DNA from 2 places in the Acrocarpospora sp. B8E8 genome. Region 2 is predicted to be linked to the other one. Evidence: predicted binding sites of a transcription regulator. Region 2 holds the regulator's gene; the other holds the start of a gene.
The links. Region 2 encodes HrcA, which represses chaperone genes, less so after heat shock. Its sites were predicted from a motif close to TTGGCACTCTCNNNNNGAGAGTGCCAA; they were not measured.
Positions count from the first base shown of each region.

Region 1: the regulator HrcA is predicted to act here: its motif matches at 1,906-1,932, upstream of groL (chaperonin GroEL).

Region 1 is NZ_JBDPLV010000031.1:52,073-55,481, reverse strand. Features, by position in the region: gene ABGB08_RS27770 (hypothetical protein) at 1-170, opposite strand, end outside; gene groL (chaperonin GroEL) at 190-1,815, opposite strand; gene ABGB08_RS27760 (TetR/AcrR family transcriptional regulator) at 2,013-2,591, shown strand; gene ABGB08_RS27755 (GNAT family N-acetyltransferase) at 2,599-3,409, opposite strand, start outside.
Region 2 is NZ_JBDPLV010000013.1:183,799-187,207, reverse strand. Features, by position in the region: gene dnaJ (molecular chaperone DnaJ) at 1-1,132, opposite strand, end outside; gene hrcA (heat-inducible transcriptional repressor HrcA) at 1,133-2,146, opposite strand; gene ABGB08_RS15635 (hypothetical protein) at 2,288-2,920, shown strand; gene ABGB08_RS15630 (DUF3097 domain-containing protein) at 2,931-3,409, shown strand, end outside.

The sequences.
Region 1 (3,409 bases), on a different contig from region 2:
GCGGTCTCAAGACGGTCCTGGTCTCCTCCGGTGACGCGGACCGCGTCACAGTTCAGGTCGTCGTGGATGATCTGCATTTCGCGGCGTACCACGTCGGCGTTGAAGGGTTCGTGGGTGGTGGTTCCGGCAGAGGGGAAGCCGGTGTCGTAGGTGACACCGTAGGCACGCATCAGGGGTCTCCGTGTCTGGTTAGAAGTCCATGTCTCCGCCACCGGGCATGGCGGAAGCGGCCGGGTTCTTCTCGGGCTTCTCGGCGATGACGGCCTCGGTGGTCAGGAAGAGCGCCGCGATGGAGGCGGCGTTCTGCAGGGCGGAGCGGGTGACCTTGGCGGGGTCGATGATGCCGGTGTCGAACATGTTCACGTACTCACCGGTGGCGGCGTTGAGGCCCTCACCGGGGGTGAGGTTGCGGACCTTCTCCACCACGACGCCGCCTTCGAGGCCGGCGTTGACGGCGATCTGCTTGAGGGGCTCCTCGAGCGCCTTCTTGACGATCGCGGCACCGGTGGCCTCGTCGCCGAGGAATTCGAGCTTGTCGAACGCCTTGGCGCCGGCCTGGAGCAGCGCGACGCCGCCGCCGGGGACGATGCCCTCCTCGACGGCCGCCTTGGCGTTGCGGACGGCGTCCTCGATGCGGTGCTTGCGCTCCTTGAGCTCGACCTCGGTGGCCGCGCCCGCCTTGATGACGGCCACGCCGCCGGCGAGCTTGGCGAGGCGCTCCTGAAGCTTCTCGCGGTCGTAGTCGGAGTCGGTACGCTCGATCTCGGCGCGGATCTCGTTGACCCGGCCGGAGATGGCCTCGGCGAGGCCTGCGCCGTCCACGATCGTGGTCTCGTCCTTGGTCACCACGACCTTGCGAGCCCGGCCGAGCAGGTCGAGGGTGGTGTTCTCCAGCTTGAGGCCGACCTCCTCGGCGATGACCTGGCCGCCGGTCAGGATCGCGATGTCGCCCAGCATGGCCTTGCGCCGGTCGCCGAAGCCCGGAGCCTTGACCGCGACCGACCGGAGGACGGCCTTCATCTTGTTGACGATCAAGGTGGACAGGGCCTCCCCCTCGACGTCCTCGGCGATGACCAGCAGCGGCTTGCCGGTTTGTACGACCTTGTCGAGCAAGGGCACCACGTCCCTGTTGGCGAAGACCTTGCCGCTCACGATCAGGACGTACGGATCGTCCAGGACCGCCTCCATGCGCTCGGGGTCGGTCACGAAGTAACCCGAGTTGTAGCCCTTGTCGAAGCGCATCCCCTCGGTGAGCTCGAGCTCCAGCCCGAAGGCGTTGCTCTCCTCGACCGTGATGACGCCTTCCTTGCCGACCTTGTCCATCGCCTCGGCGATCAGCTCGCCGATCTCGGTGTCACCGGCCGAGATGGAGGCGGTGGAGGCGATCTGCTCCTTGGTCTCCACATCCTTGGCCAGCTTGGAGAGCTCCTCGCTGACCCGCTCGACGGCCGCCTCGATGCCCTTCTTCAGGGCCATCGGGTTGGCGCCGGCGGCGACGTTGCGCAGACCCTCACGAACCAGGGCCTGGGCCAGCACGGTGGCGGTGGTGGTGCCGTCACCCGCGACGTCATCGGTCTTCTTGGCGACTTCCTTGACCAGCTCGGCCCCGATCTTCTCCCACGGGTCCTCAAGCTCGATCTCCTTGGCGATGGAGACACCATCGTTGGTGATCGTGGGGGCGCCCCACTTCTTCTCCAGCACGACGTTGCGGCCCTTGGGGCCCAAGGTCACCTTGACGGCGTCGGCGAGCTGGTTCATACCGCGCTCAAGACCGCGCCGGGCTTCCTCGTCGAAAGCGATCATTTTCGAAGTCATTCCTGCTCCTGCTCGTGGTCGGGGTCTCCGGGACGGCGCCCGCGACGGACGGTCCACTGACGGACCTCGCCGTCCCGGCACGCCTTGGGGTTGGCACTCTCCAGGCGCGAGTGCCAGGCGCTCCCCCCGCACTCTACTCACAACTTGCGCGTCACGCATATAGTGCGCGACACGCAATACCAGGTAGGGTTGACCTCATGAACGACGACGCCATGGACCTCCGGGCACGCAACAGCCAGGCCACCCGGGAGGCGATCAGCCATGCCGCGCTGCGCCTGGCCATCGAGCAAGGCCCGCACGGGCTGGCCCTGGTCCGCGTCCATGACATCGCCACGGCCGCGGGAGTCTCACCCCGGACCTACAACAACTACTTCTCCAGCAGGGCGGAGGCGATCTGCGCCTTCCAGGCCGACCAGTCCAGGCGCATGGGGCAGGCGCTGCGCTCCCGCCCCGCCGGCGAGCCACTCGACCAGGCCGTCATCGCGGCCGTGATCGAGCTCTACACCAACCCCGAGCCCGACAGAGCCGGTCTGTCCATGATCATGTCGACGCCCGAACTGGAGGGCGAGGCGCTGAAGGCGTTCAGCATGGCCGAGGGCCCGCTCGCCGAGGCGATCGCGACGCGTACCGGCGCCGAACGCGACCTGTTCCCCGCCGTCATGGCCGCCGCGGTCGCCGGCGCCATCCGCGTCGCGGGGCGGCGCTGGCTCGAGCCAGGCAACCCCGAACCCTTCGCCGCCATCCTGCGCCGCGCCCTGTCCTGCGTCTTTCGGTGACGGAGGGTCAGATGAGCTCGTACTCGACCTGCTCGATGGGGTGGCCGTCACCGAAATCGTGCCCGCGAACCGCACCCGACTCGGTGAAACCGCTCTTGGTGTAGAAGCGGCGTGACTGGGGTGTGTCGCGCAGCGTCCACAGGTGCACCCCGCCGAAGCCGTCCTCGCGCAGCCTGCGCAGGGAGGCGACCATCAGGGCGGCCGCGCTGCCGCTGCCCCACCCGTCCGGGTGGTTGTAGAACCCGAAGATCTCAGCCCATCCCGGCCGCGTCGGCGAGGAGCCGAAGTAGGAGAAGGTCAGCGGCCGCCCCGCTCGCGCGGCGAGCAGGATGGTGTCCTGCCCCTTGGCGAGCACGTCGTGCCACTTCCCGCGCCGGTGCCGTACCGCTTCGGCGAAGAACGCCGGCTCGAAGAACCCGGCGTAGGCCGCCTTCCAGGACTCCGCGTGGATCTCCCCCAGCACCTCCCCATCACCCACGGAAGCGTCAGCAATCGCGAAGCTTTCAACCATAAAGACGGAACGCCGGTTGGCGTAGTCGATCGCCCGGTCCAGGAACCAGTAGCCGTCGCCGATGGCCTCTGAGGCCAGCAGGATGCGTTCGGCGTTCCAGCCGTCGATGACGTAGCGGAAGCCCTCACCCTCCTGGCCGATCAGGCTGTCGGCGGGGATCCGCATGCCCTTGTACCAGACCTGGTTGGTGGCGTAGTTGAACATGGTGCGCACCGGTTCGACGACCAGCGTGCCGGGCTGTTCGGCGCGGATGCGGCGCAGATCGACGAGGAACAGGCTGATGCCCTCGGCTCGTTCGGCCGGGTCC
Region 2 (3,409 bases):
AGCGGCCGTTGAACGCGTCCTTCAGGCGGGAGAAGAAGCCCTGCTGGCCGGGGGTGAACTTGCCGGGCGGGCGTTCCTCGTTGCGCAGCCGGGACAGCTCCCGGAGCAGTTCCTCCTGCTGGGCGTCGAGTTTGAGCGGCGTCTCCACGTTGACGTGGATCAGCAGGTCGCCGCGGCCGGTCTCGTTGAGGCGCTGCACGCCCCGGCCGTACAGCGGGATGACCTGGCCGGACTGGGTGCCCGGGCGGACGTCGATCTCCTCGGTGCCGTCCAGGGTCTCCATGCTGAGCGAGGTGCCCAGGGCGGCGGCGGTCATCGGGATCTGCACCGTGCAGTGCAGGTCGTCGCCGCGCCGCTCGAAGATGGCGTGCGGCCGCTCGACGATCTCCAGGAACAGGTCTCCGGGCGGCCCGCCGCCCGGCCCGATCTCGCCTTCCCCGGCCAGCTGGATGTGGGTGCCGTCCTCCACGCCCGCCGGGATCCTGACCTTGATCGTACGGCGGGTGCGCACGCGCCCGTCGCCCGAGCACTCCTGGCACGGATGCCGGATCACGCTGCCATACCCGCCGCACTGGGGGCACGGCCGCGAGGTCATGACCTGCCCCAGGAACGAGCGTGTCACCTGCGAGACCTCACCCCGGCCGTGGCACATGTCGCACGTGTCGGGATGGGTTCCGGCGGCCGCGCCGGAGCCCTGGCAGACCTCGCACAGCACGGCGGTGTCGACCACCAGCTCGCGGGTGGTGCCGAAGCCCGACTCGGCCAGGTCCAGTTCGACCCGGATGGTGGCGTTGCGCCCGCGGCGGGCCCGGGAACGGGGGCCGCGGGAGGCGGAAGCCGTACCGAAAAAGGCGTCCATGATGTCGCTGAAGGGGAAGCCCTGGCCGAAGCCGCCGGCGCCCGCGCCACCGCCGCCGCCGAACGGGTCGCCGCCCAGATCGTGCATCTGGCGCTTCTGCGGATCCGACAGGACCTCGTAGGCCTGCGTGATCTCCTTGAACCGCTCCTGCGTCTGCGGATCGGGGTTGACGTCCGGATGGAGCTCGCGCGCCAGCCGCCGGTAGGCTTTCTTGATCTCGTCCTGGCTGGCGTCCCGGCGCACCCCGAGGGTCGCGTAATAGTCCTTGGCCACTTATGACCCCGCCAGGATCTGGCCGACATAACGCGCCACGGCGCGCACCGCACCCATCGTCACCGGATAGTCCATTCGCGTCGGGCCCAGCACTCCGAGCCGGGCCAGTTCCTTGTCGCCCGCACCGTATCCCGCGGCGACGAACGATGTGCCGCGCAGCCCCGTGTACGGATTCTCCGAGCCGATCCGGACGGTCAGCTCGGACAGGTCGCCGGTCTCGCCCAGCAGGCGCATCAGCACGACCTGTTCCTCCAAAGCCTCCAGCACGTCGCGGAGGCCCACGCTGAAGTCGGCCGCCGCGAGGTTGGCCGCCCCGGCGAAGACGATCTTCTCTTCATGCCGCTCGACCAGTGTTTCCAGGATCACCGACAGCAGCGTGACCGCGACGGGGCGGTCCTCCGCCGACAGCCGGTCGGGCAGGTCGGCCACCCTGTCCGGCACGTTGGACAGGCCGCAGCCGTCCAGCGAGGCGTTCAGCACCGCCCGCAGGTGGGCCACCCGATCGTCGCCGATCGCGTCGGGCAGGTCGACCACCCGCTGCTCGACCCGGCCGGTGTTGGTGATCAGCACCAGCATGACCCGGCGGTCGGCCAGCGGAACGATCTCCACATGCCGGACCGTGGATCTGGTCAGCGACGGATACTGCACCACCGCGACCTGCCTGGTGAGCTGCGCCAGCAGCCGCACGGTGCGGGTCACGATCTCGTCCAGGTCGATGGCGCCGGCCAGGAACGTCTCGATCGCCCGGCGCTCGGCCCCGGTCAGCGGTTTCACCTGGGACAGCCGGTCCACGAACAGCCGGTAACCCTTGTCGGTGGGCACCCGCCCGGCGCTCGTGTGCGGCTGGTGAATGTAGCCTTGCTCCTCCAGAGCGGCCATATCGTTACGAATGGTGGCGGGCGAGACACCCAGGTTGTGGCGATCGGCCAGCGCCTTGGAGCCCACCGGCTCGTTGGTGGACACATAGTCCTCGACGATGGCGCGTAGCACCGCCAGCTTCCGGTCGTCAACCACGTGCTCACCTCCCCTGGCACTCGATTGTCCCGAGTGCCAAGTGTACGGCCAGCGCCTCCACGGTGCGATAACAGCAGCCGGGCAAGAAGACCAAGTCGACTGCAAACGTCCCACAAGTGGGAACCCCCACACTTTGGTGTTATGAGTTCTCCCTACAGTCAAAATTACGGCCAGCAGAACTACGGCCAGTACGGCGCTCCGCCGCCCCCGTATGCCGCCCCGCGGCCCCCGATCCGGCCCCGGGTGCTGTGGATCGTGCTTTCCTGGGTCCTGTTCCTGGTCTTACTCGTCGTGGGTATCGCCGGATTCGCCGGATCCATCTTCTCCACTATCAACGACGCCGCGCCGACGACGACCCTCTCCAGCGGGGAGACCGTCACGGTCCAGCTCAACCCGGCCGACAAGCCCGCGATCTGGGCCGCCGCCAACCAGGCCACCGATGTCGAGTGCCAGGTACAGGGCGCCGACCCCAGCCAGAAGCCAACCCTGACCCAGCCGACCGTTTCACAAAATTTGACGGTGAATGGCGACAATTGGGAGCTGCTCTTCAAGGTGGGCGTTCCGGCCGCCGGGCAGTACCAGGTCAACTGCGTCGGCGAGGGCGTCAAGTTCGGCGTCGGCAAGGAACTGGCATCCGGGGAGGCCGCCGCGGCCGTGGGCGGCGGCTTGGCGATGCTCGCGCTGCCCATCCTCGGGTTCCTGTTCGCGGTGGTGGTGACCATCGTGGTGCTGGTCAAGCGCAGCGGCGCCCGCAAGCGGCAGTTGATGTACTAGTTTTCTCGGCATGTACGAGCGGGACGTGCTCTCCGAAGACTGGCGACGGCCACTGCGGGGCAAGATCCCGCAGATCCCCGCGGAACTCGACCTGGTCGTCGAGGACGCGGACGGGGGGTTCTGCGGGGCCGTGGTGGCCTGCGACAAGGAGGCCGTCACGCTGGAGGACCGGCACGGGCGGCGGCGGCTCTTTCCGCTCGCCCCCGCCGCGTTCCTGCTGGACGGCAAGCCGGTGACGCTGGTGCGGCCGTCCGGCTCCTCAGGCCCGCGGCGCAGTGCGTCCGGGTCGATCGCGGTCGAGGGGCTGCGGGCCCGGGTCGCGCGGGAGAGCCGGATCTACGTCGAGGGCGTGCACGACGCCTCGCTGGTCGAGAAGATCTGGGGGCACGATCTGCGGGTGGAGGGGGTGGTGGTCGAATACCTGGAAGGAGTCGACCACCTGCCGGAGATCGTCGCGGAGTTCGGCCCGGAACCCGGGCGGCGGCTCGG